One region of the Microbulbifer sp. genome, then DNA from elsewhere that is predicted to be linked to it. Evidence: riboswitches for the same ligand, from Rfam matches in the RefSeq annotation. Region 1 holds a riboswitch; the other holds the start of a gene.
What was found. Region 1 has a riboswitch for molybdenum cofactor ahead of moaA (GTP 3',8-cyclase MoaA). Riboswitches for the same ligand answer to the same signal wherever they lie in the genome.

Region 1 (18,430 bases):
GCACACGGTTCGCTGAAAGACATCTGCGGTGTAGGAGCCCGCTTGGGCAAAAATTCGCGTATAGCGAGTACCACTCGCTGCGCATTTTTGCGACCGGCCATGATGGCCGGGCCGGCAATAGCTTCATGGACGGCAGCTTGAGTACTTGCCGACTCTGAGCCGAATGGCACTGACTTAAGCGTTGCAACCTCCGTAGGATGGGCACAAATCGGCGGGATTGCCGATTTGGACGCCGCAGGCGCCCGCGAAGCGGGCGAGCGCCATGGATGGTACGAGTCAACGGAGCTTAGCGACCTGCCCATCATCCGCGGCTTCGATGGGCACGCTGCGCTTTGCCCACCCTACAAAAACAGCGAATCCCGGTCTGCAAGCCGGCTCCTACAAAGAGATCTCAAGCCCGAAATGGCAAAAAAAGGCAAGACACTTCTGAGGGAACAAGTGTCTCGCCAAGGACCGTAAGGTGTTTTCAGTCAGGGATCAGTGCGCACTGGCCTCCCCCGACCCTTTCGGGAAGCGGATGCTCTCCACCATTTCCTGCACATGCGCCGGTGCTTCGCTGGTAACCCTGGCAACCGCAATCGCCACCGCAAAGTTGAGCACCATGCCCAGGGTGCCGATGCCCTCCGGGGAAATGCCGAACCACCAGTTTTCCGGGCTGTTGGCCGCCGGGTTGATAAACTTGAAGTAAATGATATAGGCCGCGGTAAAGAGAATGCCGGAGAGCATGCCCGCGATCGCCCCTTCCTTGTTCATGCGCTTATAGAAGATGCCCATGATAATCGCCGGGAAGAAGGACGACGCCGCGAGGCCAAAGGCGAAGGCGACCACCTGCGCCACAAAGCCCGGTGGATTGATTCCCAGGTATCCCGCTACACAGATGGCCACCGCCGCGGAGATGCGCGCGTAGCTCAGTTCCTGCTTGTCGGTAATATTCGGCATCAAATTCCGTTTCAACAGGTCGTGGGAAATCGACGTGGAGATTACCAATAGCAGGCCCGCCGAGGTGGACAGCGCCGCGGCAATACCACCGGCGGCCACCAGCGCGATCACCCAGGCCGGCAGGTCGGCGATTTCCGGGTTGGCCAGTACCATGATGTCGCGGTCGATGGTCATTTCGTTGCGCTCGTCACCGGCGTAGAACATGCGGCCGTCTTCGTTCTTGTCCTCCCAACTGATCAGGCCGGTGTTCTCCCAGTTGCCGATCCAGCCGGGTGCCTCGGCGTGGGGAGTGCCCTCGCCTTCCGGCCCGTTGATGGTGTCGATCATATTCACCCGCGCGAAGGTGGCGATGGCCGGCGCAGTGGTGTACAGCAGAGCGATAAACAGCAGCGCCCAGCCGGCGGATTTGCGCGCGTCGCGCACCTTGGGCACGGTAAAGAAGCGCACGATCACATGGGGCAGACCGGCGGTACCCACCATCAGCGCGGCAGTGATAAAGAAGACGTCGATGGTGCTCTTGGTGCCCGAGGTGTACTCGGTAAAACCCAGCTCCGTCGACAGGCCGTCGAGCTTATCCAGCAGGTAGGTGCCTGAGCCATCGGCCAGTTCAGAGCCGAAGCCGATCTGCGGAATCACGTGGCCGGTCATCATGATGGAGATGAAAATCGCCGGCACCAGGTAGGCGCAGATCAGCACGCAGTACTGGGCCACCTGAGTATAGGTAATGCCCTTCATGCCGCCGAGCACCGCGTAGAAGAATACCACCCCCATGCCGATAATCACCCCGGTGGTAATATCCACTTCCAGGAAGCGGGAGAAGACCACCCCCACGCCGCGCATCTGTCCGGCCACATAAGTGAAACACACAAATACCGCGCAGATTACCGCCACAGTACGCGCCGTATTCGAATAGTAGCGGTCGCCGATAAACGCGGGCACGGTGAACTTGCCGAATTTGCGCAGGTAGGGTGCCAGACACAGTGCCAATAGCACATAGCCGCCGGTCCAGCCCATCAGGTAGACGGCGCCGTCGTAGCCCATAAAGGAGATCAGTCCGGCCATGGAGATAAACGAGGCCGCGGACATCCAGTCGGCTGCGGTGGCCATGCCGTTGGCCACCGGGTGTACGCCGCCGCCGGCCACGTAGAAATCGTGGGTGGAGCCGGCGCGGGACCAGATGGCGATACCGATATAGATCGCAAAGGTGGCGCCGACAATCAAAAAGGTAAGGGTTTGAATATCCATGATGGGCTCCTATTGACCGAACTCTTCTTCGAGTGCTTCCTCGAATTCGTCTTCGTCTTCGTGGTCTTCGTGCACGTTGTACTTGCGATCCAGTTTATTCATCTTGGCCACGTAGACGGCGATCAATACCAGAAACACATAAATGGAACCCTGCTGGGCGAACCAGAAGCCCAGCTTGAACCCTCCCAGCTTGATGGCATTAAGCACATCCACCAGCAATATTCCGAAGCCGAAGGACACCGCAAACCAGATGCACAACAGGGTGAGCATCAGGCGCAGATTCTCCCTCCAGTAGTCTTTGGCGTGTTGTTCGCTTTCGAAACTCATCTTTTTATCTCCGCTGTTGTTATCAAGTTATCGGATATCGATTTATCGGAATCTTCTCAGGTCGTGACCCCGGCGAAGGCCGGGGTCAAGCTCTCCGGAGCATGGATTCCGGCATACGCCGGAATGGCGAATGTCAGAAAACATACTTGACAGAAAACTGCAGGCGCCTCAGCTCGCCTTTGTCGTCCGCCAGTATACCACTCGCATTCTCCACCTCCTTGCTCGCCAGGATATATTCGCCTCCCAGGGTGATTTTGGGAACCGGTGAATAGAGCAGATTCAGGTGCATGCTCCGGTAGTCGGAAGCGGTGACGTCGGACACGGTATCCGGATTGTCCGCGGTGGAGGCCGAAAGCACCAGGTTGCTGCGCCACTGCTCGCTCCAGAAATGGCGCAGTGCCACAAAGCCACCGGCCTGGTCGATCAGTTCGATATCGCCATCCGCTTCAATAATGCCGGCCCGAAAACCGTTCAGGCCCATATAGCGCCCCAGGGCATTGCCGGAGCTGAGCATAAAACGGATATCGTCGCGCCCGAACTGGTATTTTCCGGATACGCTGACCGCATAACCGCGCACCGACTCATCGGTGGCGCCATCCTCGTAGGCCAGCTCCCGGCTCATGGAGGCCACCGAATAGCTGAAATCGCCGATGCTGTTGTTGTAGCGCAGGACGATGTCCGGCACGCTGTTGTCGTCGTAGGGGTTTTCCGTGCCGTTGTACAGGGTGGAGGCCGGATTCTCCGCGGAGATCTGAAAACTGCCGCCGCCGACTTTATGGGTGTAGCGCAGCTGTGGCTGGCGTTCAAAAATGGTGCCCACCGGGCCGACAAAATCCATGCCCTCCGGCAGCGCGCCCACATTGAAAAAGGTGGACCAGGTCTGACCGGCCAGCAGGCTGCGGTTCTCATCGATATGCCAGTCCACATAGGCGTGGCGCAGTCGCTGGGAATAGGAGTTGCTGATGCGCTCGTCGCCCTGGCCGCTGGCCATGGCGTCGATCTCCAGGTGGGTGTTCACGTGGCCGCCGGCCAGGGCCGTATGACTCTTGATAAACAGCCGCGAGGACTTGGCGTGGGAGTGGTACTTGGTATCCCCGTCCTCGCCGCCCACCGGAATGGTGGAGGGCACCAGGAAATCCTCGCCGATACCGGCGGTGGCGGAGCTGCCATCGGAGTAGTCGCTGAACTGGCTATCGAGTTTCATAAAACCGCCGATCTCGATCTGCGTGCCCTCCTGCGGCTGCTCCGGCTCCGGGTTTGCCACCACCTCCCGGCGCTTTGCCTCTTCGGCCAGTTGTGAAACCTGCGCCTGCAGCTCCTCGACGCGCAGTTGCAGTTCCTCGTTGGTAGCCTGCGCCCCCGCCGCCAGCGGGATCATCGCCGATAACGCCAGGGCGCCCGTGGACAGGCGGACAGTATTGTTCTCTTTGTTCTCTCTACTGGACATTCCCTCATCCTCCCAAGATTTTTTTATCTCGGGTACAGATGTAATCTCTTATTCGCGGGCGCGGCTATTAACCATTGGTCTAAATCGGGGGTGCTTTCGACTAATGTCTAATAGCGGGAGCGGAGCCTGATTCGACTTATGTCTAATACGCACTACGGATGCGGAAATGCAGAATGCCGGTAAGTTATAAGACCGAAGAGGCCCCGCCGTGTCCCGAGAAACCGTCCACCCAGTCCCCACGGCCTACGCCGAACAATCACTGCTGAACGAAGCCGACTATTTCGAGATGTATAGTCGCTCCATCGACGACAGCGAGGGATTCTGGCGCGAACAGGGTCGGCGGCTGGACTGGATCAGACCCTACACCCAGGTGAAGGACACGTCCTTCGCCAAGGACGATCTGCATATCCGCTGGTACGCCGACGGCACCCTGAACGTATCCGCCAACTGCCTGGACCGCCATCTGGACGAGCACGGCGACAATACCGCCATTTTATGGGTCGGCGACGAGCCCGGGATCTTCCGCGAGATCAGCTACCGGCAGCTGCACGCGGACGTGTGCCGTTTCGCCAACGGCCTCAAATCCCTGGGCGTGCGCAAGGGCGATGTGGTGACCATCTATATGCCGATGATTCCCGAGGCGGCGGTGGCCATGCTCGCCTGTGCCCGTATCGGCGCCGTGCATTCCGTGGTCTTCGCAGGCTTTTCCCCGGAGGCGCTGGCCGGACGCATGGACGACGGCAAATCGCGCATCGCAATCACCGCCAACGCCGGAAAGCGCGGCGGCAGATCGGTGGTGCTGAAGGAAAATGTGGACAGGGCCGTGGCCCTGTGCCGGGAGACCTCTGTGGACAAGGTGGTGGTGGTCAATTACACCGACGACCAAGTCCCCTGGGATTCCGCCCGCGACTGCGACTACGGCGAACTGGTGGCACAGCAGAGCGACGACTGCGCAGCGGAGGAAATGAACGCGGAGGACCCGCTGTTTATCCTCTACACCTCCGGCTCCACCGGCAAACCCAAGGGCGTGCTGCACACCAGCGGCGGCTACCTCACCTACACCTCCCTGACCCACGAATACGTCTTCGACTACCGCCGTGGCGAGCGCTACTGGTGCGCCGCGGACATCGGCTGGGTCACCGGCCACTCCTACATCATCTACGGACCGCTGGCCAACGGCGCCACCACGGTGATGTACGAGGGTGTGCCCAACTACCCGGACGTGACCCGGGTGGCGCAGATTATCGACGAGCACAAAATCCAGACCCTGTATATCGCCCCTACCGCCATCCGCGCGCTGATGGCCGAGGGCGACAAGCCCACCGCCGGCGCCAGCCTGGAGAGTTTGCGCCTGCTGGGCACCGTGGGCGAGCCCATCAACCCCGAGGCCTGGAACTGGTACCACCGCAACTTCGGCCGCGGCCGCTGCCCGATCGTGGACACCTGGTGGCAGACGGAGACCGGCGGCGCCATGCTCACCCCCCTACCCGGCGCCACCGCGCTCAAACCCGGCTCCGCCACCCGCCCCTTTTTCGGCGTGCGGCCGGCGCTGGTGGACAACGAGGGCAAACTCCTGGAGGGCGCCGCCGAGGGCAATTTGGTGCTGCTGGACAGCTGGCCCGGCCAGATGCGCACCGTGTTCGGCGACCACCAGCGCTTTATCGACACCTATTTCAGCACCTTCGAGGGCATGTACTTCACTGGCGACGGCGCCCGCCGCGACGCCGATGGCTACTACTGGATCACCGGGCGCGTGGACGACGTGCTCAACGTGTCCGGCCACCGCATGGGCACCGCGGAACTGGAGAGCGCGCTGGTGGCCCACGAGGCCGTGGCCGAAGCCGCGGTGGTGGGCTTCCCCCACGAGATCAAGGGCCAGGGTATTTACATCTACGTGACCCTGAACAGCGACCGGGAACCCAGCGAGGAAATGTGCCGGGCCCTGCGCGACTGGCTGCGCAGCGAAATAGGTCCCATCGCCACCCCGGATGTGATCCAGTGGGCCCCGGGCCTGCCCAAGACCCGCTCCGGCAAGATCATGCGGCGCATCCTGCGCAAGATCGCCGCGGACGAGTGCGACCAGTTGGGGGATATCTCCACCCTGGCGGACCCCTCGGTGGTGCAGCAACTGATCGACGGCCGCGTCGCGCTGGCGCAGACGGCCTAGCCGGGAGCGCCGAGCCCCAGCTCGGGACTCGGGACTCGGGACTCGGGACTCGGGACTCGGGGTCGGGAAATACTACCCCCTGCAGGAGCGGCGGGGCGGCCATCCGCCATGCCCGCGATCGATCTCACTTCGTAGCTAAGGTCGATCGCGGCCATGGGCCGCTCCTACAGGGAGAATAGAGAACGTACCGGCAGGGAAAAGCCGCTCAGCCGTATTCCAATAGCAATAAACAATAACAAAGTCTCAAGACACCCGCGTACACTGCAAAAAGTATAAAATTCGTGCGCGCCGCCCCTGCCAAGGGGCTATTGATAATGAGGGAGCGATGGCCATGCACTTGAATGCCGAGGATGCGGTACCTAAGTTCATTGTCGCCGACGATCACCCGCTGTTCCGCAGCGCCCTGCGCCAGTCCATCACCCAGACTTTCCCCGGTGCCGAACTGTACGAGGCGGAGGATATGCAGAGCCTGCAGCACTGCGTGGCCGGGCACGGCGACGCCGATCTGTTGTTGCTGGACCTGCATATGCCGGGTGCGCGGGGCTTTAGCGGGCTGATTTTTCTCAGCGGCCAGTGTCCGGAACTGCCGGTGATGGTGGTGTCCGCCAACGAGAAGCCGGAAGTGATGTGTCGAGCGATCGATTACGGCGCCTGTGGTTTCCTGCCCAAGTCAGCGCCAGTGGAGACCATCGCCCGGGCGCTGCGGCAGGTTCTGGCGGGGGATATCTGGCTGCCGGAGGCGGTGGCCGGTCACCGCGGGGAGGGTTCCCCGGAGCTGGCGGTGGCGGACGTGGTGGCCTCGCTGACCCCGCAGCAGTTCCGCGTGGCCAACATGCTCGCGGAAGGGCTGCTCAACAAGCAGATCGCCTACGAGATGAACGTCACCGAGGCCACGGTGAAAGCGCACCTCACCGCGCTGTTCCGCAAACTGAACGTCAGCTCGCGCACCCAGGCGGTACTGGCCCTGGGCAGCCTGGACGTGGAGCCGCCGGGGCAGTTCACCCCGCCGCCACCGAAGCCCTCGCCGGCCCTGGTCTAACAGTTGGGAACTCGCAATGCCGCTCCTACAGGGGCTCGCTCGATACCACCTGCCGCCTCGCCAGCCGCCGCACCAGGTTGCGCAGCGCCGCCGGTTTCACCGGCTTGGACAGGTAGTAGCAACCCCGCTCCACCGCTGCCTCGCGCACCTGTTCGGAGATGTCCGCGCTGATCAGTATGCCCGGCAGCGGCTGTCGCCAGTGCCGGCTCAATCCCTCCAGGGCACCGATGCCGGTCTCCCCCCGATCCAGGTGGTAATCCACGATCACCAGCTGCGGCGGCTCGCCGCCGGGCCAGACCGCCAGGGCCTCTCTCAGGGATCGGGCCGCCACCACCCGGCAGCCCCAGCCCGCCAGCAAACTCTGCATCCCCCGCAGGATCGATTCCTCGTTGTCGATGCACAGCACGCCGATTCCCGACAGGTCACCGCCCGCCGCCAGCGGCTGCGGCCGCGGCCGCGGCGCCGCCTCGGCCCGGCCCAGGGGCACGCGGATACCAAACAGGGAACCGCGGCCCGGCGCGGACTGCACGCCGATGGGATGCTGCAGCAGGTCGGCGCTGCGTTTGGCGATCGCCAGGCCCAGGCCCAGCCCCTTGTCGGCCGGCCTGCCGGCGGAGGAAGAGCCCTCAGCGGCAGGAGAAGAGCCCTCAGCGGCAGGAGAAGAGCCCTCAGCGGCAGGAGAAGAGCCCTCAGCGACAGGGGAATAGCCCTCAGCGGCGGAGGAATAGCCCTCGGCGGCAGGGGAATAGCCCTCGGCGAAATAGCCCCTGGCGGGAGATAGCCGCACAAATTCCTCGAAGATCTGCGTCTGGGCTTCCGGCGCTATGCCCGGACCGGTATCCCACACCTGGATTTCCAGTGCCTCCCCGCGCCGCCGCACCCCCAGCAGCACCCGACCGCGAGTGGTGTAGTGCAGCGCGTTGCTGAGGAAATTCTGCAGGATGCGGCGCAACAGGTGGCGATCGGTGTACACCCAGGCAGCGGTGGGCACGTAGCGCAACTGCAGGCCGCGGCTGGCGGCGATGGCCCGGAACTCCAGGGTGAGGGCATCGAGCAGCTCCCCCAGCGGAAAGTGTTCGCGCCTCGGGGTGAGGTTGCCGGCGTCCAGGCGGCTGATCTCCCGCAGCGCGCTGATCAGCTGCTCCGCCGAGTTGAGCGCGCTGTCCACATGGGCCATATCCTCCAGGGTCTTCGCCCAGGCATAGCTCTCCGCCTTCTGCTGGGCGGAGGCGATAAACAGGCGCGCGGCGTTGATCGGCTGCAGCAGGTCGTGGCTGGTGTGGGCGAGGAAGCGGGTCTTGGCCGCGTGCAGCTCGCGCATCTTCGCCTCCACTTCGGCGCGACGGCGGTTCTCCGCCTGCAGCGCCTCGTTGCTGCGCAGCAGCTCCGCGGTGCGCTGCTGCACCCGCTCTTCGAGAGTGCGCTTGTTTTCCTCCAGGGCGTCCACCGCAGCGCGGTAGTCGCTGATATCGGTAAAAGTGGTCACGAAGCCGCCGCCGGGCATGGGCGTGCCGCGCACCTCCACGATGGTGCCGTTGAGCAGGCGGCGCTCGAAGCGATGGGCACTGCCGTGGCGCAGCAGCTCCAGGCGACGCTCGATCTCCGCCTCGACGTCCACACCCGCGCCGTAGAGGCCGCGCTCGGCGTTGTAGCGGTACAGATTGGCCACCGGGCAGCCGATGTACAGCAGCCGCTCCGGGTAGTCGAACAGCTCCACATAGTGCCGGTTCCAGGCCACCAGGCACAGATCCGCATCCACCACGCTGATCCCCTGGCCGACGGTCTCCACCGTGGTCTGCAGCAGTTCCTGGCTAAAACGCAGCTTCTGTGAGGTACCGTCCACCAGCCGCGCGATATCCTCCAGCCCGAAGGGCCGGTTGCTGCGCAGCAGGTCCATCACCTGGTGCGCGGTGGCGGAGCCGACGATACCCGCCAGAATGCCCTCCGACTCCTGTACCACAAAGCGCGGCGCCGCATCGTCCGCCAACAGACGCTGCTGACTGCGCCGCTCGAAGCCGCCCCAGATCTCCTCCAGGCGCTCCGGCCCCACGAAGGGCTGCATCAGGCTGCGCAGCTGGCCCACCTGGATGGCCGTCAACTCCAGGTCGGCGCTGCGGTCCTGTTCGGTCAGTTCCACGAAAGCGTCCGCCTGGCGGCGGTCGCGTGCCTGCGGGCGGCGCACCAGAGATACCGCGGCGAACAACAGCAGGTTGACCAGCAGGCTCCAGAAGACGCCGTGGCTCAGCGGGTCCAACCCCGAGAGGCCGAACAGCTGCTCCGGCCTCAGCCACTGGAATCCGAACAGGCCCTGGGAGAGCAGCAGGTGCTGCGGATACACCGCCGGCAGCACCAGGCAGTAGAACCAGAGCCCGTAGCCGGCCACCAGTCCGGCCAGTACCCCCAGGCGGTGGGCGCGGCGCCAGTAGAGGGCGCCGATCAGCGCCGGCGCCAGTTGCGCGGCGGCGGCGAAGGACAGCAGGCCGATGGACGCCAGCGGCGCCACTCCGGTGATCGCCTTGTGCATGCCCCAGCTCATCAGCAGCAGCAACAGGATGCTGGCCCGGCGGATCAGGCGCAGGTGGTTGCCCAGGGATGCGGCGGACAGGGGAGTGTAGCGACTCAGGAACAGCCACAGGGGCGCCACCAGTTCGTTGGAGATCATCACCGCCAGGGTCACCGCGGCCACGATCACCATGCCGGTGGCGGCGGAGAAACCGCCGATGTAAGCGAGCAGGGTCAGCGCGCTGTTGCCCCCGACCATGGGCAGGGTCAGCACCAGGCTGTCCGGTTCCGGCAACCCGAGGGCCAGCAGCGGCTCCCCCACCAGGGCGATGGGCAGGATCAGCAGGGAGAAGAGCCCCAGGTACAGGGGCAGCAGCCAGCGCGCGGTGCGCAGGTCGCGCTGGTCCTGGAACTCCACCACCGCCATATGGAACTGCCGCGGCAGGCAGATGATCGCCACCGTGGCCAGCAGGGTCTGGGTGAGGAAATTGGCGTCCGGCACCAGGGGATCCAGTTGCCCGGCGGAAATCACATCGCCGCCGTCGAGCAACAGCCCGGTGGCCAGCACGGCCACCGCGCCAAAGGCGAACAGCTTGACCACCGACTCCAGGGCAATGGCCGCCACCACCCCGCGGTTGCGCTCGCGCCCCTCCATGTGACGGGTGCCGAACAGAATGGCGAAGAGTCCCATCAGCAGTGCGGTGGCCAGGGCGGTGTCGAGATCGATAAAACTGCCGGAGGCCGGCCCATCGCCGACCGTGTCCCAGGCCATGGTCACAGCGCGCAGCTGCAGGGCGATATAGGGCAGGCTGCCGACGATCGCCAGCAGGGTCACCAGCGCGGACAGTCCCTGGCTCTTGCCGTAGCGGGAGCCGATAAAGTCGGCAACGGAAGTGACCTTCTGCCGCTCGCTCACCAGCATCAGCTTGCGCAGGAAGCCGCCGCCGAACAGGAACAGCAGCATGGGGCCGAGGTAGATGGGCAGGTAGCTCCAGGTGCTGTTGACCGCCTGGCCCACGGCGCCAAAGAAGGTCCAGGAACTGCAGTAGACCGCCAGGGTCAGGGCATAGACCAAGGGGCGGTAGCGCAGCAGCCAGCCCTTGCGCCGCTCGGCGCGCCAGGCCACCCAGAACAGCACCGCCACATACAGCAGGGCAAAAACCAACAGGAAGGGCTTGCTGATCATTCGCTCACTCCACGCGATCTTTTTTGTCTATTTGTCGCGTCAGAGCACTTTATAACCGATGGGGAGTGGGAGAGGCTATTGGCGATTGGTCGATGCGTGGGCTAGGCTCCAACGTAAGTCCCCAGCAGCCCGGAGAGGCCGTCATGATCATTGCAACCGATATGCCGGAAGTGACCCAGTGCGCCGTGACCCAGTGCGCCTACAACGCCGGCGCAGCCTGCCACGCCAGGGCGATCACCGTCGGGGAGGGCGACGAGCCCGACTGCGACACCTTTTTCGGCAACTCCCACCATACCAAGAGTGCCCGTACCGCCGGTGTGGGCGCCTGCAAGATGACCGACTGCGTGCACAACGACGACCTGGAGTGCTCCGCGGATGGCATCAAGGTGGGTCCATCGATCAACTGCCTGACCTATACCCACTGAGCGATGGGACTGCATATGTGGGAGCCCGCTTGCAGGCGACCAAATCGCCTGGAGCGATTTGGCGCAGCGAAGCTGCCCACAGGACCGAGCACAGGGATGTGCTCGGCGAAAAGGCGGTACCACACGGCAACACCATTATTCGCCTGCAGGCAGGCTCCCACAGCAGGGGCTCTGCAACGCCGGGTAGCAAGACGCTTCACCTGAACTCCGAAGCTCTCTACAAATCCGCCTCCGGGTCCTCCCGCTTTGCGGCTTTGTTGCCCTCGTCGGGCTCGCCCATTTTCCAGTAGCTGCTCGCGTAGACATCCCCGCGGCCGACATCGCGCTCCTTTTTGAAATAGGCGCGCAGGTTGCGCATGGTGTCGAACTCACAGGCGGCCCATACATTGACCCGGCCCGGCTGCCACGGCAGCGCCCTTACCGCATCCGCCAGCACGGTGTTGGGCCTGTCCGGGTGCGGGTTGATCACCCAGTGAAACTCCACTCCCGGCGGCGCGTCTATCTCCTGCCGGTCCCCCTCCTCCAGGATCTCCATCACCGCATACCCCCGGGCGTCCCGCGGCATCCGTTCCAGGTTGACACTGAGCGCCGGCAGCGCGGTCATATCGGCGGCGAGGAAAAACCATTCGGCTTCCATATCCACCAGCTTCTTCGGGCCCGGGCCGAGCACGGTGATCCGATCGCCCTCCGCACAGTCCATCGCCCAGGCGGAGGCGGGGCCGTTGTCACCGTGGGCGACGAAATCCAGGTCCAGTTGCAGGGCTTGCGGGTCGAAAGCGCGGATGGTGTAGGAGCGCAGCCGGTTTCTCTTGCCCTTTCGGTCCACCGCTTTCACCCCCATCGGCGCCAGCTCGCTCTCCCCTTGCGGCGGGAACACCAGCTTCACATAGCCGCTCTCCTGGTCTTCGGGAAAGCCCCGCAGGTCCTCCCCGCCCAGGGTTATGCGAATCATATTGGGAGTCAGTTGGCGCTTGCGGACAACCGTCAGAAGGCGCGGTTGCGGAGTGGTCATAAACAGCTCCTGTACAGCTCGATTTCGCGCCAGTGTACCGACAAACTTGCTCCGCAACTAATCCAGTTTGCCCGAGTCGGACTCAATCTCTTCACAATATCCCCTCAACACCGCAAAGGCCTTTTTCTTGATGCCTTTATCATCGATCAGGCCCGCGCCGCGGGAATTGAGGTGAGTCGATTTTACCCATCGGCTTACCCCCTGGTGGCGCACACCGGCTGCGCGGGGCAAATGTGGGGTATGAAATTGCAGGGCCGGTGGCGCGCGTCCAGCTGCTCCAGCAGTATCTTTTCCCAGGCGGTGCGGCAGGCACCGGTGGAGCCCGGCATACAGCAGATCAGGGTGCGATTCGCCAGCCCCGCCAGGGCGCGGGACTGCACCGTGGCACTGCCGATATCGGCAAAAGAGATTTTCCGGAACAACTCGCCGAAGCCGTCCACGGTCTTGTCGAACAGCGGCTGCAACGCCTCTGGTGTCGAGTCCCGCGCGGTAAAGCCGGTGCCACCGGTTACCAGCACTGCGTGAATATCTTCCTGTGCTATCCACCGGGAAACCTCGGCGCGCATCAGGTAGATATCGTCCGGCACTATCTTCCTGTCCGCCAGTTTGTGTCCCGTCGCCTGCAGAGCCTCCGCCAGGTACTGGCCGGAGGTGTCGGTCTCTTCGTTGCGGGTGTCGGATACCGTCAATACCGCGATATTGAGCGGAATAAATTCCTCGGAAACGTGTGCCATAAGTGTTTCGCCTGAATCAAAAAACTGAATGTGTGAGCGCCGGTGTATCGATATTGCCAAAGCTGCGCGCCGCCTCCGGCGGCTGGAGCGGCCGCCGGCCAGCACTACGCCGCAGCTTGGCGCCGGGCCTTCGTCCAGGGTTCAGCCTCCCAGCATCGCCAGGTTGCGGGTCGCCCCGGTCCGGCCGCCCGCCAATTGATGGCCGGCGGTCTTGTCGCTCACCGCCGCCCGGATCATTTCCGCCAGGGCCCGGTGGTCGCCGCCGGCGATGGCGTCGCGCAGGTCGATGCCCTGCTCCGCAAACAGGCACAGGTGCAGCGCGCCCTGTGCGGACATGCGCAGGCGGTTGCAGTCCGCACAAAAATCTTTGCTGTAGGGGGTGATCAGTCCGATGCGGCCGGCGTAGTCCGGGTGCCGGTATTCCCGCGCCGGGCCGGCACTGCGGTGGCGGGTCAGCCGTTCCCAGCCGTCCCGCAGCAACAGTGTTTCGATATCGCCGCCGGAGACGTGATTGCTGGCAAAAAAACTGCGGTTATCGCCGGTGCGCATCAATTCGATAAAGCGCAGGGTCACCGGCGTTGCCCGGACCCACTGGAGAAATTCGTGATATTCGCCCAGGTTGTGTTCCCGCAGCAGCACCGTGTTGACCTTGGTCTCGACGCCCAGCTCCAGGGCCCGCTCGATTCCGCGCAGCGCTTTTTCCAGCTTGTGGTGTCCGGTGATGCGCTCGAACTGGTGCGGGTCCAGGCTGTCGACACTGACGTTGAGCTGGTCCAAACCCGCGTCGCGCCAGCGGTCGATTTCGTTGGCAAGCCTGTAGCCATTGGAGGTGATGGCCACCCGGCGAATACCGGCGGCGCCGCTGGTTGCGGCAATAAGATCCGGCAGATCCCTGCGCAGGGAGGGTTCACCGCCGGTGATACGGACTTTTTCCGAACCCAGGGAGGCGAAGGCGCGCACCACTGTGCGGACTTCGGCAACACTCAGGGGTTTTTCCCGCCCTTGCGCTCCCGTGCACTGATAGCCATCCGGCAGGCAGTAATTGCAGCGGAAATTACAAACATCGGTCACGGACAGACGCAGGTAAAAAAACCTGCGCCCAAATTCATCGGTTAACATAAACGCCTTTATTAAACGCCTTTCCAGTTGCGGGAGGCCGGCCGGTTTCCCGGGCGGCCCTGGTGGCTGCAATATCAGCCACGGCCCCCGCGCCATACGCTGGGCGCTTAGGCATTGGGGGCTCGGTGTTTAAACTCTTTGCAGTGTATCAGCGGGCGATTGTGTTGCGCGGGGGCAAAGGTGGTACTCCCTTTGTCTGTCAGAAGGATGCCGTGAGCATTAGCCACAGCTTATCGGTATCGACACTGTAAGCATCGGCTCTGTAGCTGGCGTACTTGACCGTCGCCGATAACTGTTCGGTCAACTTGCGGCTGTAGCCGAGGTCCCACTCGCTGCCCCAGTCGGCGGAGGTCTCCACTGCGGAAAACCGGTGATAGGTGGCACTCAGGGTTCCGCCGGCCAGCCCGCCGGCGGCGCTCAGGTACAGGTCCTCGATGCCGTCCGCGGGAGTGGACAGGAACTGGTCGGCAAAGCCCTGGAATTTGTGCAGGGTGGCCAGCGGCGTGGAGAAACCCACTCCGTTGTCCGCTCCCAGTTCTTCATAGCCGAGGCGAACATTGACCGGTCCGAAATCCGTATCCAGTTCAGCGAGGTAATAGGGTGCGCTGTAGTCGAGGCCGCTGTCCCCGGCCTCCGTCTGACGGGCGTAGCCCAGCTGCGCGTTGACCGGCCCGAAGGCACCGCTATAACGCAGCGCGAGGGTACGGCTGGAGGCATCGACGGCGTGCTCCAGCTGGAGATCCACGGCCAGGAAGACCAGTTTGTGATTTTCCGTCAGGGGATAACCGGTGCGGAAAATCTGTATATCCCCCTCCAGGTTTCCCTGTTCGCTATCCTCGCCGAAAATCCGGTTGACGTTGTAGATATAGCTGTAGTCCAGCCGCAGCGCGCCGTCGCGCCCGTAGCGAAACCGGTAGCCGTCGAAGGTCTGCTCGTTCTGACGCCAGGCGACACCGCCGACGAAACGCTGGTCGTCCAGCACTATACGCTGCCGCCCCGCCGTAGCCTTGAAAGTCCCGTTGCCGTACTGCAGATAGGCCTGGTTCACCTCTGTCCCCAGCGGATCGGCGACTACGGGATAATCGGTCTGTCCGTTGGTGGTTGAGTTGTAATTGTCCTGCCCTATTGCGGTTACATCGTCCATTTCGATCATTGCGCTGAATCCGCGGTAATTTCCGCTCTGCCAACTCAGGCGCGTTCTCAGGGTGGATGCGGTGGCGTCGTTGGACAGCTTGTCCCGATCGACGTTTTCCGCGCGATAGCGCAGATTGATCGCCAGATCGCCGTTTTGCACGGCACTGGAAAACGTCTGCGCGGTGTCTTCGGCGCTGGCGTGCGAAGAGGCCACACCGCTCGCGCACAGCAATGCGCTACAAACAAGGCTGGGGAATTTCTGCGTAATCATTTTCTGGTCCTCTGCAACTGTTTGGAAATTCTGCACGACAAGTTACAGCGTCAGGTAAAACAGTGAAAACCTGCCCCATCCTTCCCATCGCGGTGGAACTGCCACCTGCCGGTGCGCAGAGCTAATACCAAATGGCTGGTAGGGATTACCCGAAAGGGGTGTCCTCCCGGTGCAGAAAATTGTGCTGCCTGGCAAATTCGAGACGCTGCAAGGCGCGCTCCCGTTGCAGGGCCAGATACATCGCCAGCATACACACCGCGAGCACGCCGTAGAGCAGCATAAAGGCGGCGCTGTGAATACCCACAATATCCTGGGCGATACCAAACATGACCGGGAGACTGAAGCCTCCCAGGGCGCCGATCGTGGCCACAGTACCGCCGACGCTGCCCATATAGCGGGGATAATTGTCGTAGACGATCTTGTACACAGAGGCGCGCCCGAATCCCTGGGCGATACCGATCACCAGAATCAATAGCGTGAAGAGTTCGATGCCCACTTCGAGTTCGATCTGCACATCCCGTTCGATGCCGTGAATGGTCATGCTGGTGGGCGGATAACTGAGAAAGAAGAGGCACACCAGGCAGGTCCAGAAAACACTCCAGTTGACGGCGCGGGCACCATAGCGGTCGGCAAACCAGCCTCCCAGTGCGCGCACCGTACTGGACAGCGCCACAAACAGCAGCGTAAGAGCCATCGCCGTCTGCGTGGAAACCCCGTAGGCATCCAGGTAGTACTGGGGAAGCCAGAGCAGCAGCGCGAGAAAACTGCCGAAGACGAAATAGTAGTAGAGCCCGAAGCGCCACACCCTGATTTCGGATAAGGGACGCAGGTGAAATTCCAGATCAGGCCGGCGCCGGCTGCGCATGTAAGGTATCTCCTCCGGCGCCCAGTACGCGAACAGCAGGATTGCGACAAACATGGCGGCGCCGTACACCGGCCCCACCATCTCCCTCCCCAGCCAGTTTTCAATGGCCGGCGCCAGTGCCAGCGTGACGGCGGCGCCGGCATTGCCGGCACCGAATATTCCCATGGCAGTGCCCTGCCGGCGCCGATCGAACCAGGGGCTGATATAGCGGATTCCCGAGACAAAGGCGGTACCGGAAATTCCCAACCACAAACCCGCCAGCAAATGACCGGAGTAACTGTGAACGCGCGGAAGCAGCAGCAGAATAGGCAACAGCAACAACGCCTGCGCCAGGATTATTTTCTTTGCGGAAAACCGCTCTGCCAGCAGCCCAACGGGAAACCGCAACAGGGCACCGCTCAGCATGGGAGCCGCCAGCAGCACACCGAATTCGGTCGCGGATAGATTCAACTGGTCGCGAATGGATACCCCCAGCACCGCGTACAGGGTCCAGACGGAAAAGTTGGCCGCAAACATGGCGGTGGCGGACACAAGAGCCCGACCGGCGAGCTGTTCGGTGTATTGCATGATAAATCCCCGGTTTACATCTGGAATTCTACGCAATCCCCGCCCCTGATCCGTGCCGCTCCGTCCCAACTACCCACAAAAACACCGGCGCTATAAACAGCGCGGACCAGCTACCACCAACGAGGTAGGCGGCCGGTGGAATCACCGGGATCACCGTCGCCCCGCTGTTCGCCGCGACTACCGGGCGGAGGTAGGCGGCCGCACTTTGCAGGCTTTTTTCCGGCAAAACTACCACTCCTGTCCGCTGTTCTGGAGCGGGCCCACTTTTAAACTGTGCGTCAACAATTGGCGGCTAAAGGGCAGACAAGCCAAAGGAGTTATCATGACCACATCCAGCGGGCTCAATTTTTTTAATTGGCACGATCCAAAGATAAAGACACTGCATATCACCTGGTTTGCATTTTTCCTCACGTTCTTCGTGTGGTTCAGCCATGCTCCGCTGATGGTCTTTATCAAGGAGGCTTTCGATCTCAGCAGCCAACAGGTAAAGGCGCTGCTGATCCTCAACGTGGCACTGACCATCCCGGCACGCATCGTTATCGGCATGCTGGTGGATAGGTTCGGGCCGCGCCTGGTGTATAGCGGGCTGCTGGTAACGTCATCCGTTATCTGCCTGGGTTTCGCCACCGCCGACAGTTACCGGGCCCTGGCCCTGTTCCGCTTCCTGCTCGGATTTGTGGGCGCAGGCTTTGTGATCGGTATCCGCATGGTGGGTGAGTGGTTCCCGGCCCGGCAGGTGGGGCTCGCCGAGGGCATTTACGGCGGCTGGGGCAATTTCGGTTCCGCTGCGGGCGCCATGACCCTGCCCACGGTGGCGCTGATGTTCGGCGGTGAGGACGGCTGGCGCTATGCGCTGGGACTGACCGGTGTCGTCGCCGGCTTGTACGGCCTTCTCTATTATCGCATCGCGCGCGACACCCCCAAGGGTTCCACCTACTTCAAGCCCAGGAAGAGTGGTGGACTGGAAGTCAGTAGCAAAAGAGACCTATATTTCTACCTGGCGATGAACGTCCCCATGTACCTGGCCCTGGCCCTCCTGGCATACAAACTGTCTCCCGCCGGGGTCGGCCTGCTGTCCGACAGCACCACTTATATTCTGTGGATTTTGCTGGCGGTACTCTTCGTCTTCCAGACCCGGCAGATCTGGCTGGTAAACAAGGAGCACCTGCAGCAGGGCGTGCCGGAGCTGGAGAAATACCAATTCAAGCAGGTGGCCATTCTCGACCTGGCCTACTTCGTCACCTTCGGCTCCGAGCTCGCGGTGGTGTCCATGCTGCCTTTGTTTTTCCTTGAGACCTTCTCCGGTATCAGCGCCGTCCAGGCGGGTCTGCTGGCCTCCGGGTTTGCCTTTATGAACCTGGTCTCCCGCCCCACTGGCGGCCACTTCAGCGATAAGCTGGGGCGCCGCCGCAGCCTGATGTTCCTGATTTCCGGGCTGGCCGTCGGCTATC
Region 2 (13,009 bases), on a different contig from region 1:
GGACCCGGGCCGGATCGTCATCCCCGCGCTGCAGGATTTCCGCCATCGTCGCCGGGGGCAGGTATTCGTGCACACCGTCGCTGGTCAGCAGGTAGATATCCCCGGGGTGCAGGGGCTCGCGGCGGTAGTCCACTTCCACATGGGCGTCCATTCCCAGGGCGCGGCTCAAAAAGGTCCGGCCGGGGCCGAGGGCGCGGCTGTGGTCGCGGGTGAGACATTCCAGTCTGCCGTCGCGCAGCCGGTGGATGCGGGAGTCGCCGATATGGATCAGGTGGGCACTGGCGCCCTTGAAGATGACCGCGGAGAAAGTGGTGAGCCAGCCCTGGGTTATCTCCCCGCCGCCCCCCTGGCGGTGGAGCCAGCCATTCAGGGATTGCAGCACCCGCGCCGCGGCCTGTTTTATGGTCCAGGTCTCGGGGGTGCTGTAGTAGTCGGATAGGAAGCCGCTGACCGCCGCCCGCGCCGCCGCGCCACCGGCTTCCGCAGAGGCGACGCCGTCGGCCACCGCGGCCAGGGCGCCGCGGTAGCGCAGTTCGACACCGCCGGGCACGCAGGTCGCGCAGGCATCGTCGTTGTTCTCGCGACGGCCGGCGAGGGAGGCGCTGAAAAATTCCAGCGACCCTTTTTCCCTCTCCCCCGGCCCCTCTCCCGCAAGCGGGAGAGGGGAGTGTTCGGTATCAAGCGACATCGATCAGCGACACGCTGCCGTCCGGCAGTACTTCGGCCATGTGCCCCTCGGGTTCTTCCATCAGAAGGGTGACGGCGAAGCCCAGTACCGCGGTGGCGGCGATCACCAGGAAGAAGACCTGGTAGGAAACCAGGCTCAGCACGGTGAGGTAGAAAACCGCACCGACATTGCCGTAGGCGCCGGTCATACCGGCGATCTGGCCGGTGAGGCGGCGCTTGATCAGCGGCACCACCGCAAACACCGCGCCTTCGCCCGCTTGCACAAAGAAGGAGCAGGCCATCGCCGCGCATACCGCCAGGTACAGGGGCCACTGCGCATTGATCTGGCTCATAGTGAAATAGCCCAGCGCCAGGCCGACAACCAGGATCAGCAGGGTGGACTTGCGTCCATAGCGGTCGCTGAACAGCCCCCCGGCGGGGCGCGACACCAGGTTCATGAAGGCGTAACCGGAGGCCAGCAGGCCGGCCTTAACCGGGTCCAGCTCGAAGGTTTCGGAAAAGAACAGGGGCAGCATGGAGACCACCGCCAGCTCGGAGCCAAAAGTGGCGAAATAGAGCAGGTTGAGCACCGCCACCTGTTTGAATTTGTAGCGGTGGATGGGTGCCGGCGGGTTGGTGAATACCTCGCGGTTGATGCTCCAGGTCTTTCTGGCGTCGAGCAGATAGAGAAGTCCCAGGCCACAGTAAATCACAGTGGCCCAGAAGCTGGAGATCATGTTGACGCCCGAGGAGAGCTTCCAGGTGAGCAGCGCCAGCGCCGCGTACATGGGCAGTTTCATTACCAGCAGCAGTACGAAATCCCCCGTGCTGGTCACTTCCATGGCACCGATTTTCTTCGGCTTGAAATAAGTGGAGCCCTTGGGGGTGTCTGTAACCGTGGCGTAATAGATAAAGCTGTACACCAGCGCGATCACACCGGTGAGGCCGATGGCGTAGCGCCAGCCGTCGTCGCCGCCGAAAATCAGCGCGACGGTGGGCAGGGTCATGGCCGCGGCGGCGGAGCCGAAATTGCCCCAGCCGCCGTAGATGCCCTCGGCGGTGCCCAACTGGCGCGCCGGGAACCACTCGGACACCATGCGGATACCCACCACAAAGCCCGCGCCGATAAAGCCGAGCAGGAAGCGGCCCACGGCGGCCTGCGCGAAGCTGTCCGCCAGCGCGAAGATGAAACAGGGCACGCTGCCCACCGCCAGCAGCAGCGAATAGGTGAGGCGCGGGCCGTATTTGTCGGTGAGCATGCCGATGACGATGCGCGCCGGGATGGTCAGCGCCACATTGAGGATCAGCAGGGTTTTCACCTGGTCCGGGGTGAGCGACAGGCTGTCGGCAATGGCCATCAGCAGCGGCGCGTGGCTGAACCAGGCGAAGAATGAGATAAAGAAGGCCACCCACGTGAGGTGGAGGATTTTGGTTTTCCCGCGGAAGGAAAACAGGTTCAGGGTATCGCTGGACATGGTGGTTTCCTTTTATTCGATTTTTCCGCGGGCATAAAAAAAGCCCACGGGTTCGGCCCTGGGGCCGCTGCCGGTGGACTTCGTTGTCCGTTCATTGATTTTTTGCCATTGGGGCGAGTACAGGGTTCGCCCCTACAAGCAAATCGTCATGTGGGTTTGGTATTCAAATTACGTGCCATCACTTTTGGCGCTGCAGGAACTCCTCAGTCTGCCGGTACAGCTCCGGGCGGAATGCCCCCGCGGCCTGCGGATTTACCTGGGAGAATTCCCGGCAGAGTTCCAGCAGCTGGGCTGCCTTTTCCTCTGTGGGGCGGCCGTAGTCCCCATCGGCGAACAGGTGCCAGCCGCTATTGGCCGCGGCGTCGGAATCGCTGCGGCGGTACAGCTGGTCCGCCAGTGAGGGAGCGACCAACTCTTCCGGCAGCCCAAGGTATTCCTCCCGCGCCAGCAGCGCGGTGGCGTCCCGGCGCCGGGCGGGCTCGGCCAGCCAGCGGCAGGCCTGCAGCAGTGCGGCGCGCAGGGCCATGTGGGCAACCGGGTGGGCGCTGTGCCAGCTTTCGGTGACCGCCAGTACCTTCTCCGGCATGGCGGGCAGCAGAGTGTTGCATGGGGTGGCGATTACGCCGATGCCCCTTCGCGCGGCCATGGTGTTCCAGGGTTCACCCACGCAATAGCCGTCGATTTCCCCCCGCTCCAGGTTGTCCACCATCTGTTCCGGCGGCAGCACCAGCAACTGCAGGTCCCGATCCGGGTCGATCTCCGCGGTGCGCAGCCAGCGGCGCAGCTGCAGTGCGTGACTGGAAAAAGGGTACACGGTGGCAAAGCGCAGCGGTGCTTCGCCACTTGGGCGCGCGCGCAGGTATTCCTTCAGCGCCCGGCCGACCTGCCCGCCATCGCAGTCACCCGACGGCAGTGGCAGCTCGCGATAGAGGGACTCCGCCAGGGTGATGGCGTTGCCGTTGCAGCTCAGGATCAGGCCGCTCAGCAGTTGTTCTCCGCACTGGGGGAGGGTCTGTGCCAGGGTCAGCGGCATGGGGGCGAGCATAGCGGCGGCGTCGGCGGCGCCGCCGATCAGCTTGTCGCGCAGGGTGGCCCAGGAGGTCTCCCGTTGCAGTTGTACTTTGAGCCCGAAGCGGCTGAAAAAGCCCATTTCCCGGGCGACGATCAGCGGCGCGCTGTCGGTGAGGCGCAGGTAGAGCAGCTTGAGGTGATTCTTTTCGGGGCTCAGGGGAGTAGGCATGGGTGGCTCGATTTTTGGGGCTGAAGGCTCATTTTTTGGGCTGAGGGCTCATTTTTTGGGGGTGAAGGCTCAATTTCCGGGCTGAAGATGTTGAATGATTCGCTCCGCCACCACGCGCATGGTGGCGTTACTGCTCATGGCCAGGTTGCGCAGGGTCTTGTGCGCGGCCTCTTCGCTGAGGTTCTTCTTGGCCATCAGCAGGCCCTTGGCCCGCTCGATGGCCTTGCGTTCGTCCAGTTGCTGGCGGGTGCGCTCCAGGGACAGGCGCAGCTGTTGGTAGCTGCGGAACTGGGCCATGGCGATCTCGATCGCCGGCGCCACCCGCTCTGCGCTGATGCCCTCGGACATATAGGCGCTCACTCCGGCCTCCACCGCACGGGCGATAAAGCCCGCACCGCCGCGGGGGGAGAACATGGCTACCGGGGTGGGGTTCTGGCGGTTGATGATCGCCAGGCTTTCGAGGATGTCGCGGTCGGGGGACTCGATATCGATCAGCACGATATCCGGCCGATGCCTCTCCACATGGAGGAGCAGGCCCTCGGCGCTGTTGAGCTGGGCCAGCAGGCGATAGCCGGCCGAGCGCAACTGGGCACAGACCATTTCCGCCCGCTCGGGGTGGTCGTCGACCAGCATTATGCCGAGAGATTTATTCATCGCTATCAGTGTCTTATTGTCAGTGACCGGTCGTTGCGGTCCAGTGCCAGCAGTTCGGAGTCAAAAAAGCCCGGTGGCGCCGGGATTCTCTGCCGCGGGGAAAAAGCAATCAAAAGCTGTGCCAAACGGAGTTTCCTGGTAAACAGCCGGTGGTGGCTGTGTTACCTTTAGCGGGGTCTGAGGTTTTTGCACGCTCGTGGTGCAGGAGGTGATATGGTGGCCTGTTTTTGGTGCGAGCCTGATGTCTCTGCCTTGTTTTGGGCCTTGTGAGGGTGCGACAGTCGATGGCATGATGATTGCGGTGCATTTTGGTGTGATCTTGAAACCGAACTTGAGCGTTCTCCCGGAGGCTGCCAGCTCAGGACATCCAAACCGATAGAAACAAATATTCACAAACACCGAGCCCTCAAACCTAAGTTCTCCGAATAGGGTTTGTTGGCCGTGAACCGGTCTGCCCGGTTCACCAGGGTCGGCGGAGAAATCCGTCGGCCTCCCGAACTTGGAAAGGCGTTTGATGCTAGAAGATAACCTCGGACGCAGGTTCTATTACCTGCGCCTGTCCGTGACCGATGTGTGCAACTTCCGCTGCAACTACTGCCTGCCGGAAGGCTACACCGCGGCGGACGACAGCCCTCACCTCACCGTCGCCGAGGCGGCGACGGTGATCCGCGCCTTTGCCAGCCTGGGCACGCAGAAAGTGCGCCTGACCGGCGGAGAGCCCTCCCTGCGCGCCGACCTCCCGGAAATCATTGCCGCCGCCAAAGGCACCCCCGGCATCCGCCGCGTGGCGGTGACCAGCAATGGCTACAAGCTGCCCAGGGTGATCGATTGCTGGCGGCGGGCGGGTCTGGACCAGCTCAATATCAGCATCGATAGCCTGCAGCCGGACGAATTCGCGCGGATTACCGGCCACGACTGCCTCCCGAAGGTGCTCGAAGGAATCGACCGCGCCCTCGAACTGGGCGTGACCACCAAGGTCAACGCGGTGCTGCTCAGCGACGGTGCGGGGCGGCGCCTGCGGGACTTCCTGTGCTGGCTCCGGGACACACCGGTCACCCTCCGCTTTATCGAACTGATGCGCACCGGGGACAACCGGGAATTCTTTGCCAGCAATCACCTGCGCGGCGAGACCATCGAACAACAGCTGGTGCGCGACGGCTGGCAACTGCTGCCCCGCGAGCGCGACGCCGGCCCGGCGCGGGAATACAGCCACCCCGACTACCGCGGGCGCATCGGCCTGATTACCCCCTACAGCGAGGATTTCTGCAGCAGCTGCAACCGCCTGCGGATTTCCGCCCAGGGCCGCCTGCACCTGTGCCTGTTTGCGGAACAGGGCATGGACTTGCTCGAAGAGATCCGCCGCGGCGACACCGAGGTGCTCGCGGAGAGAATTCGTGCGCTGGTGACACAAAAGGCACCCAGTCACTATCTGCAGCAGGAGCGGGTGGGAGCCACGCGCAACCTGGCGATGCTCGGTGGCTAGTGGATTGAAAGTCTGCCCGGTGGTGCTGGCCGGCGGCCAGTCGCGCCGGATGGGGCGCGACAAGGCGCTGCTGCAATTGCCCGACGGGCAGACCCTGTTGCAGCGGGCGCAATCGCTGCTGCGCAATCTGCGGGCTCCCGGAGACGTGGAGTTCCTGCCACCGCTGGTCAGCGGAGACCGTCCCGGCGGCATTGCCGATAGCGCCGTTGCCCGCGGACCCTTGGGCGGCCTTCGTTCGGTGGCCGAACACCTCCGCCGGGAACAAATAGCCTGCGATGCTCTGCTGGCGATTCCGGTGGATATGCCGCTGCTGGGGGCGGAGCAGCTGGAAAAACTTTGCGCCGAAGGGATTGGAAGCGGAGAGGGGGCACTCTGTTTTGGCCGCTGTTATCTGCCGCTGTGGCTGCGCCTGGATGAATCCAGCCGCGATTACCTTCAGGGGGCCATAACGCCGGGAAACGATGCCTCGATAAAGGCGCTGATCAGGGAATTGGGAGGGCGGCAGCTGGAAATGCCGCCGGGAAACTGGCACATCAACCTGAATCGCCCGGATGAGTTTTCAGAAATCTACGGAGCGGTTATTTTTGAAAATTGAGAGAATTTCAATGCAGCAGACAGAGAAAGGCACAGCGCTAACCATTGCCGTACTCACGGTATCCGATACCCGCACTGAAGAGACGGACACCTCCGGCCAATACCTGACTGAAGTTGTCGGGTCTGCCGGCCACCAGCTGTGGGAAAAGAAAATTGTTCCCGACGATATTTACCAACTGCGCGCCCGGGTTTCCCAGTGGATCGCCGAGCCAGAGGTACAGGTAATCCTGACCACCGGCGGTACCGGCTTCAGCGGCCGCGATTCCACTCCCGAGGCACTGGCACCGCTGTTCGACAAACAGGTGGAGGGCTTTGGCGAACTCTTCCGCGCGATTTCCTTTGAGGAAATCGGCTCCTCCACCATCCAATCCCGCGCCCTGGCGGGAATCGCCAACAACACCCTGATCTGCTGTATGCCCGGCTCCACCGGCGCCTGCCGCACCGCCTGGGAAAACATCCTCCGCGAACAGTTGGATTCGCGGCACCGCCCGTGCAATTTCGTTGCGCACCTGAAGGGGAGGGCACAGTAATGAGTTTGACGCACCTCAACCGGCGCGGCGAGGCCAGTATGGTGGATGTCACCGACAAGTCGGTGACCGAGCGCAGTGCACGCGCCGAATCCTGCGTGCAGATGAGTGCGGATGCCTTTGAACAAATGCTCGCGGGGCAGAATAAAAAGGGCGACGTGCTGGCCACCGCGCGTATAGCCGGCATCCAGGCGGCGAAAAAAACTGCCGACCTGATCCCCCTCTGCCATCCACTGGCGCTCACCAAGGTGCAGTTGGATTTTGTTTTGGAGCGCGAGACCCTCAGCGTCAGAATTCTCAGTTTCTGCCGCCTGGCCGGGCGCACCGGGGTGGAAATGGAAGCGCTGACCGCGGCTTCGGTGGCGGCGTTGACTATCTATGATATGTGCAAGGCGGTGGACCCGGCCATGGTGATCGGTCCCACCCGCCTGCTGGAAAAAAGCGGCGGCAAGCTGGGTCACTGGCGACGGGCACCGGACCTGGAGGAGGAGTAATGGTGATCAGGGTATTGTTTTTCGCCGGGCTGCGGGAAAAGCTCGATTGCGCCGCGCTGGAGGTGGACAGTGAGGGCCTCGAAACCCTGGCGGATCTGCGTGAGAAACTGGGCGAGCGCGGCGATCCATGGCGGCGGGCGCTGGCGGACGCCAGCCTGCAGATGGCGCTCAACCAGCATCTCGCTACGGCGGCCAGCCCGGTGGCGGCCGGCGACGAAGTGGCCTTTTTTCCGCCAGTCACCGGGGGTTGAAAAATGGCTGTCTCGGTGGCTGTACAGCTGGAGGCTTTCGATGTGGGCGCGGAGTATGCCCGGTTGCGCGCGGGGAATACCCGCGACGGCGCCGCGACGATGTTTGTGGGTTCGGTGCGCGATTTTAACCTGGGTACCGGCGTCAGCCGCCTGGAGCTGGAGCACTATCCCGGTATGACCGAGCGGGTGCTGGGGGATATTGCCGAACAGGCGCGCCGGCGCTGGCAGCTCGGCCGGGTGCGCATCGTGCACCGGATCGGCCCCTTGGACCCGGGTGAGGATATCGTCTTTGTGGGGGCCAGCGCGGAACACCGCCAGGCGGCACTGGATGCCTGTGCTTTTATCATGGACTGGCTGAAGAGCCGCGCCCCTTTCTGGAAAAAAGAAAGAGGTGCGGGCGGCGAACGCTGGGTGGAGGCGCGGGAGAGTGACCGGGAGGCGCTTGAAAAGTGGTAAAAAATCCTGTTCCCCGGAATTTTTTGCTGCCTGTTTCTGCTCTCCGTTCTGCTGTTATTACTGGGCCGTTATTGACGAGTTGCAACTGCTTGCGGAGCGCTTCGGGCAGGTGACTGAAAGGAGGGTGACCGTCGCGGAAAACCACCGGCGCCTCTCCGCAGCGCAAACCCCCTTTCCGCAGCGGATATCAGACTCTCCGTCGGCCGGCCCTCCCCGAACAGCCTGCTCAACTGACTGCCGGCGACTCTGGTAGACAGTCGCCCCTGGACGAGGGCCGCGTGCGTCTGTACCTGGACTATGATGATCGGAAACTGTGGACGGAAATCTCCAAATATTCCTGGAAAGGTTACAGTTGAAACCTGGACAATCACTTTTTGCACAGTTCAAGGCGGGGAGTTTGCAGGGGCTGTAGAGGAAGTCAGGTTGTTCTTTGAGCACCGATCTCGATGCGAAATCCCACAGCTTGTACTACATGTTATAAGTCTTACTAATTGCCTGTTATTAATGAATTTGCTTTTCATCTTCTTCGAGGACGTTTACACTCTCGCCGATCTGGTCTGACCAATTATTTTTGAAGTAGTAACAACAGGGAATAGTTTAATTTGTAACTAAATAACAGTTATTGGAGGGAGCACTGCGGTGATTATAGCGATACCAAAAGAGTCCGCGGCGGGTGAAGCGAGAGTGGCCGCCACGCCGGAATCTGTGGGGCGCCTGCGCAACCTGGGTTTTTCCGTGGCGGTGGAAAAGGGGGCCGGTGCTCCGGCCAGCTTTACCGACGCGGCCTACCGTGAGGCCGGGGCGGAAATCCGTGACGATATTAAAAGCTGCCTGGACGGGGCGGGCCTGGTACTCAAGGTACAGGCACCCACCGACAGCGAGCTGGAACTGATCCCCTCGGGGACGACCCTGGTGGCCTTTCTCAAGCCGGCGCAAAGTCCCGAACTGCTGGAAAAACTGGCTGAAAAAAATATCAACGCACTGGCTGTGGAATCCGTTCCGCGCATATCCCGCGCGCAGAAAATGGATGCCCTCAGTTCCATGGCGAATATTGCCGGTTACCGCGCGGTGATCGAAGCTGCGCACAATTTCGGGCGCTTCTTTACCGGGCAGATTACCGCTGCGGGCAAGGTGCCGCCGGCCAAGGTGCTGGTGATTGGCGCCGGCGTGGCCGGGCTCTCCGCCATCGGCACAGCCAAAAGCATGGGCGCCATAGTGCGCGCTTTCGATACCCGCGCCGAGGTGCGCGAGCAGGTAGAGTCCATGGGAGCGGAATTCCTCACTGTTGAAATCGAGGAGGAGGGCTCCGGCACCGGCGGCTACGCCAAGGAAATGTCCGAGGAATTTATCGCCGCGGAAATGGCCCTGTTCCGCGAGCAGGCCAAAGAGGTGGACATCGTTATTACCACCGCGCTGATTCCCGGCAAGCCCGCGCCCAAGTTGTGGCTGGCGGACATGGTCGACAGCATGGCCGAGGGCTCGGTGATCGTGGACCTGGCGGCGGAGAACGGCGGCAACTGTGATTACACGGTAAGCGGCGAAAAGGTGGAAAAAAGTGGTGTGACCATTATCGGCTACACCAACCTGCCCAGCCGTGCGGCCACCCAGTCCTCCAGCCTCTATGCGACCAACCTGGTTCACCTGCTGAGCGAGCTCACCCCGGAAAAAAATGGCGAGATCACTATCGATTTCGACGACGAGGTGATCCGCGGTGCGACTGTGGTGAAGGAGGGCGAGGTTACCTGGCCGCCGCCCCCGCCCAAGGTTTCCGCGACGCCGCAGAAAAAAACAGAGCCGGTGGCTCAGGTGGAAGCGGAGAAAAAACCTGAAAAGAAAAAATCGCCCCTGTCGTTGCTGGTTTTCTGGCTGGTGGCGGGCGGCCTGCTGCTGGCTCTCGGACGGGTGGCACCGGCGGAGTTCGTATCCCATTTCACCGTATTCGTTCTCGCGGTGTTCGTGGGCTGGCAGGTGATCTGGAATGTAACTCACGCGCTGCACACGCCGCTGATGAGTGTCACAAACGCCATTTCCGGCATTATTGTGGTGGGCGCACTGTTGCAGGTGGGGGGCACTGGCTCAGGCCTGGTGACCCTGCTCGCATTCATCGCGGTACTGGTGGCAAGCATCAACATCTTCGGCGGTTTCTTCGTGACCTACCGCATGCTGAAAATGTTTCGTCGCTAAGGAAAAAGGAGAAAGACAATGAACGGTATGATTTCCATGGCTTATCTTTTTTCCGCGGTGATGTTTATTTTGAGCCTCGGAGGATTGTCCAGCCACGAGACCGCGCGCCGCGGCAATATCTACGGCATGGTGGGTATGGCGGTGGCGATTATCGCCACTATTGCCGCTATCGTTTCCGGCGCCTACTGGATGGTTGCGCTGGCGATGGTGGTGGGGGCGGTGATCGGCCTGTCGCTGGCGCGACGGGTGGCGATGACGCAGATGCCGCAGATGGTGGCACTGCTGCACAGCTTTGTGGGCCTGGCGGCGGTGCTGATCGGCTGGGGCGGTTTTCTCGATCCCCGGGTACAGCTCACCGGTGCCGAACATATTGTGCACAATACCGAAATCTACCTGGGGGTATTTATCGGTGCGATCACCCTCACCGGTTCTCTGGTGGCCTTCGGCAAACTGCAGGGGCTGGTTTCCAGCAGACCGCTGACCCTGCCCGCGCGGCACTGGCTCAACCTGTTGGCGCTGGTGGCGACCGTGGTACTGGGCGCGCTGTTTGTGCCGGCGGACCTCTCCCCGGGCACGGTGATCAACCTGCTGATCATGACCGCCATCGCCCTGTTGCTGGGTATTCACCTGATCGCCGCCATCGGCGGTGCCGATATGCCGGTGGTGATCTCCATGCTCAACAGCTACTCCGGCTGGGCCGCCGCGGCCACCGGCTTTATGCTGGGCAATGACCTGCTGATCGTGGTGGGCGCGCTGGTGGGTTCCTCCGGTGCCATCCTCAGCTACATCATGTGCCGCGGTATGAACCGCTCCTTTGTCAGCGTGATCCTCGGCGGCTTCGGCTCCGACGGCAGCGCGGAAGTGGAGGGAGATATCGACGGCGAGGTGCGCGAAACCTCCATCGACGAACTGGCGGACGACCTGAAGGCGGCCGACAGCATCGTAATTACCCCCGGCTTCGGTATGGCCGTGGCCCACGCCCAGCAGGCGGTGAGCGATATCACCGACAAGTTGCGCAAAGCGGGCAAGACGGTGCGCTTCGGCATCCACCCGGTGGCCGGCCGCCTGCCCGGGCATATGAACGTGCTGCTCGCAGAGGCCAATGTGCCCTACGACATAGTGCTGGAAATGGACGAGATCAACGGCGATTTTCCCGATACCGACCTGGTGCTGGTGATCGGCGCCAACGACACCGTCAACCCGGACGCGGTGGAAAAGCCCGGCTCCCCCATCGCCGGTATGCCGGTGCTGGAAGTGTGGAAAGCGGACAAGGTGGTGGTGCTCAAGCGCTCCATGGCCTCCGGTTATGCCGGCGTAGCCAACCCGCTCTTCTACAAGGAGAACGCGCGGATGCTGTTTGGCGATGCCAAGGACAGTTTGCAGGCGGTGCTGGGGAAATTGACAGGTTAATTCCAACCGTCAGTTTATAACAGCCTATCTTCCGTTGAGTGTCTCGCTCCCCATCTGACCCGGGTTGCGCGTAACCCGGGTTTACCTTTACTCTTCCACTGCCTTGGCCGCTCTGTATTGCAGAGCGGTCGGTTTCGCCGGAGAGCCTTTCAACCTGTTTATCAGGGAAAAATACAAGAATAACCTTCCAGCATGTGCCGGAGCTGATCGTGGCCGGCAATGCGATTGGTAATCTTCGAGGTCTCCAAAAAATTACAACAAGGGACCTTGGATATGGACGTTTTTTTCCGCCGCTTGAGTCTATCGACTTTCTTTGCCCTGAGTGCTTTTGTCCTCGCCGCCTGTGGCGGCGGTGGTGGCAGCAGTGATAGCAATAACTTCAGTAGCAGCAGTAATAGCAGCAGTGGTTCCGGCACCTGGGAACCTGGTGTCTTCCTGCCAGCGTCGACTTTCGCAAGCCAGTGCGTGAATCCGCGTAGCGGTACCAACCCTGAGACAGGTGCTCCCTATAGTGATGTGCAGGGTACCCGCCTGGACGAGAACAACTGGCTGCGCTCCATGAGTAACGATCTCTACCTGTGGTACGACGAGATCGAAGACAAGGATCCCGCGGACTTCAACGATTCCATCGACTACTTCAAACAGCTGCAAACCTTCGCCCTGACACCGACCGGAGCGGAAAAAGATAGGTTTCACTTCACGGAGCCGACCGAGGACTGGGTCGCCCAGTCCCAGTCCGGCGTTTCGGTGGGCTACGGGTTGGAATGGGCGCTGCTTGAGCGAGATCCCCCGAATCGTAGGGCGGTGGTGGCCTACACGGAAACCGAGGACGGTTCCGGCCTGCCGGCTGTTGTGACGCGCGGCGCGGAAGTCTTGTCCGTTGATGGTGTTGTGCTTGCCAACGGGGATGACGTGGACACCTTGAATGCGGGTATGTGGCCGTCGGAGAAGGGAGAAAGGCATACTTTCGAACTACTGCCCCTGGGCGCGACCGACCCGGTAGAGATCACCCTGGTCGCCGACGCCGTTACTTCAGAACCGGTACAGCATGTCAAAGTCATTGATGGAGCCATGGAGCGCCGCATCGGCTATATGCTGTTTAACGACCATATCGCCACGGCGGAGCCGGCGCTGGTGGAGGCGGTCAATGAGCTTAGGAGTGAGGGGATCGACGAGTTGGTGCTGGATATCCGCTACAACGGCGGCGGCTACCTGTATATTGCCAGCCAACTGGCTTACATGATCGCGGGAGATGTGCCCACGGAGGGACAGCCGTTCGAGCAGGTAATCTGGAACGACAAGCATCCGGAAACCGATCCGGTTACCGGCCGGCCGCTGACGCCCGCCCCCTTCTACAACGTTACCTCCGACAACAGCAGCCTGCAGGCGGACCTGCCGCTGCCTGCGCTGGACCTGCCACGGGTGTTTGTGCTGACCAGTGGCGGCACCTGCTCGGCGAGCGAGTCGATCATGAACAGCCTGCGCGGCGTAGGCGTCGAGGTGGTCCAGGTGGGCGCCACTACCTGTGGCAAACCCTACGGCTTTTACGGCCTGGACAACTGCGGCACTACCTAT

Region 2: another riboswitch for molybdenum cofactor. It lies ahead of moaA (GTP 3',8-cyclase MoaA); the one in region 1 lies ahead of moaA (GTP 3',8-cyclase MoaA).

What each region holds. Positions count from the first base shown of each region.
Region 1 covers NZ_JBOFOC010000037.1:41,934-60,363, forward strand. The annotation lists gene ACRC0P_RS04090 (BCCT family transporter) at 1-16, shown strand, start outside; gene ACRC0P_RS04095 (sodium:solute symporter family protein) at 478-2,184, opposite strand; gene ACRC0P_RS04100 (DUF4212 domain-containing protein) at 2,194-2,511, opposite strand; gene ACRC0P_RS04105 (DcaP family trimeric outer membrane transporter) at 2,645-3,958, opposite strand; gene acs (acetate--CoA ligase) at 4,167-6,125, shown strand; gene ACRC0P_RS04115 (LuxR C-terminal-related transcriptional regulator) at 6,457-7,164, shown strand; gene ACRC0P_RS04120 (PAS-domain containing protein) at 7,190-10,852, opposite strand; gene ACRC0P_RS04125 (DUF1540 domain-containing protein) at 10,996-11,277, shown strand; gene ACRC0P_RS04130 (siderophore-interacting protein) at 11,495-12,289, opposite strand; gene moaB (molybdenum cofactor biosynthesis protein B) at 12,484-13,023, opposite strand; gene moaA (GTP 3',8-cyclase MoaA) at 13,165-14,142, opposite strand; molybdenum cofactor riboswitch at 14,143-14,282, opposite strand; gene ACRC0P_RS04145 (alginate export family protein) at 14,342-15,547, opposite strand; gene ACRC0P_RS04150 (MFS transporter) at 15,693-16,979, opposite strand; gene ACRC0P_RS04155 (NarK family nitrate/nitrite MFS transporter) at 17,302-18,430, shown strand, end outside.
Region 2 covers NZ_JBOFOC010000088.1:770-13,778, reverse strand. The annotation lists gene ACRC0P_RS09585 (protein kinase domain-containing protein) at 1-688, opposite strand, end outside; gene ACRC0P_RS09580 (NarK family nitrate/nitrite MFS transporter) at 678-2,141, opposite strand; gene ACRC0P_RS09575 (CmpA/NrtA family ABC transporter substrate-binding protein) at 2,320-3,381, opposite strand; gene ACRC0P_RS09570 (ANTAR domain-containing response regulator) at 3,451-4,035, opposite strand; molybdenum cofactor riboswitch at 4,420-4,561, shown strand; gene moaA (GTP 3',8-cyclase MoaA) at 4,550-5,518, shown strand; gene mobA (molybdenum cofactor guanylyltransferase) at 5,511-6,113, shown strand; gene moaB (molybdenum cofactor biosynthesis protein B) at 6,124-6,642, shown strand; gene moaC (cyclic pyranopterin monophosphate synthase MoaC) at 6,642-7,133, shown strand; gene moaD (molybdopterin converting factor subunit 1) at 7,133-7,384, shown strand; gene moaE (molybdopterin synthase catalytic subunit MoaE) at 7,388-7,840, shown strand; gene ACRC0P_RS09535 (Re/Si-specific NAD(P)(+) transhydrogenase subunit alpha) at 8,480-10,024, shown strand; gene pntB (Re/Si-specific NAD(P)(+) transhydrogenase subunit beta) at 10,043-11,434, shown strand; gene ACRC0P_RS09525 (S41 family peptidase) at 11,708-13,009, shown strand, end outside.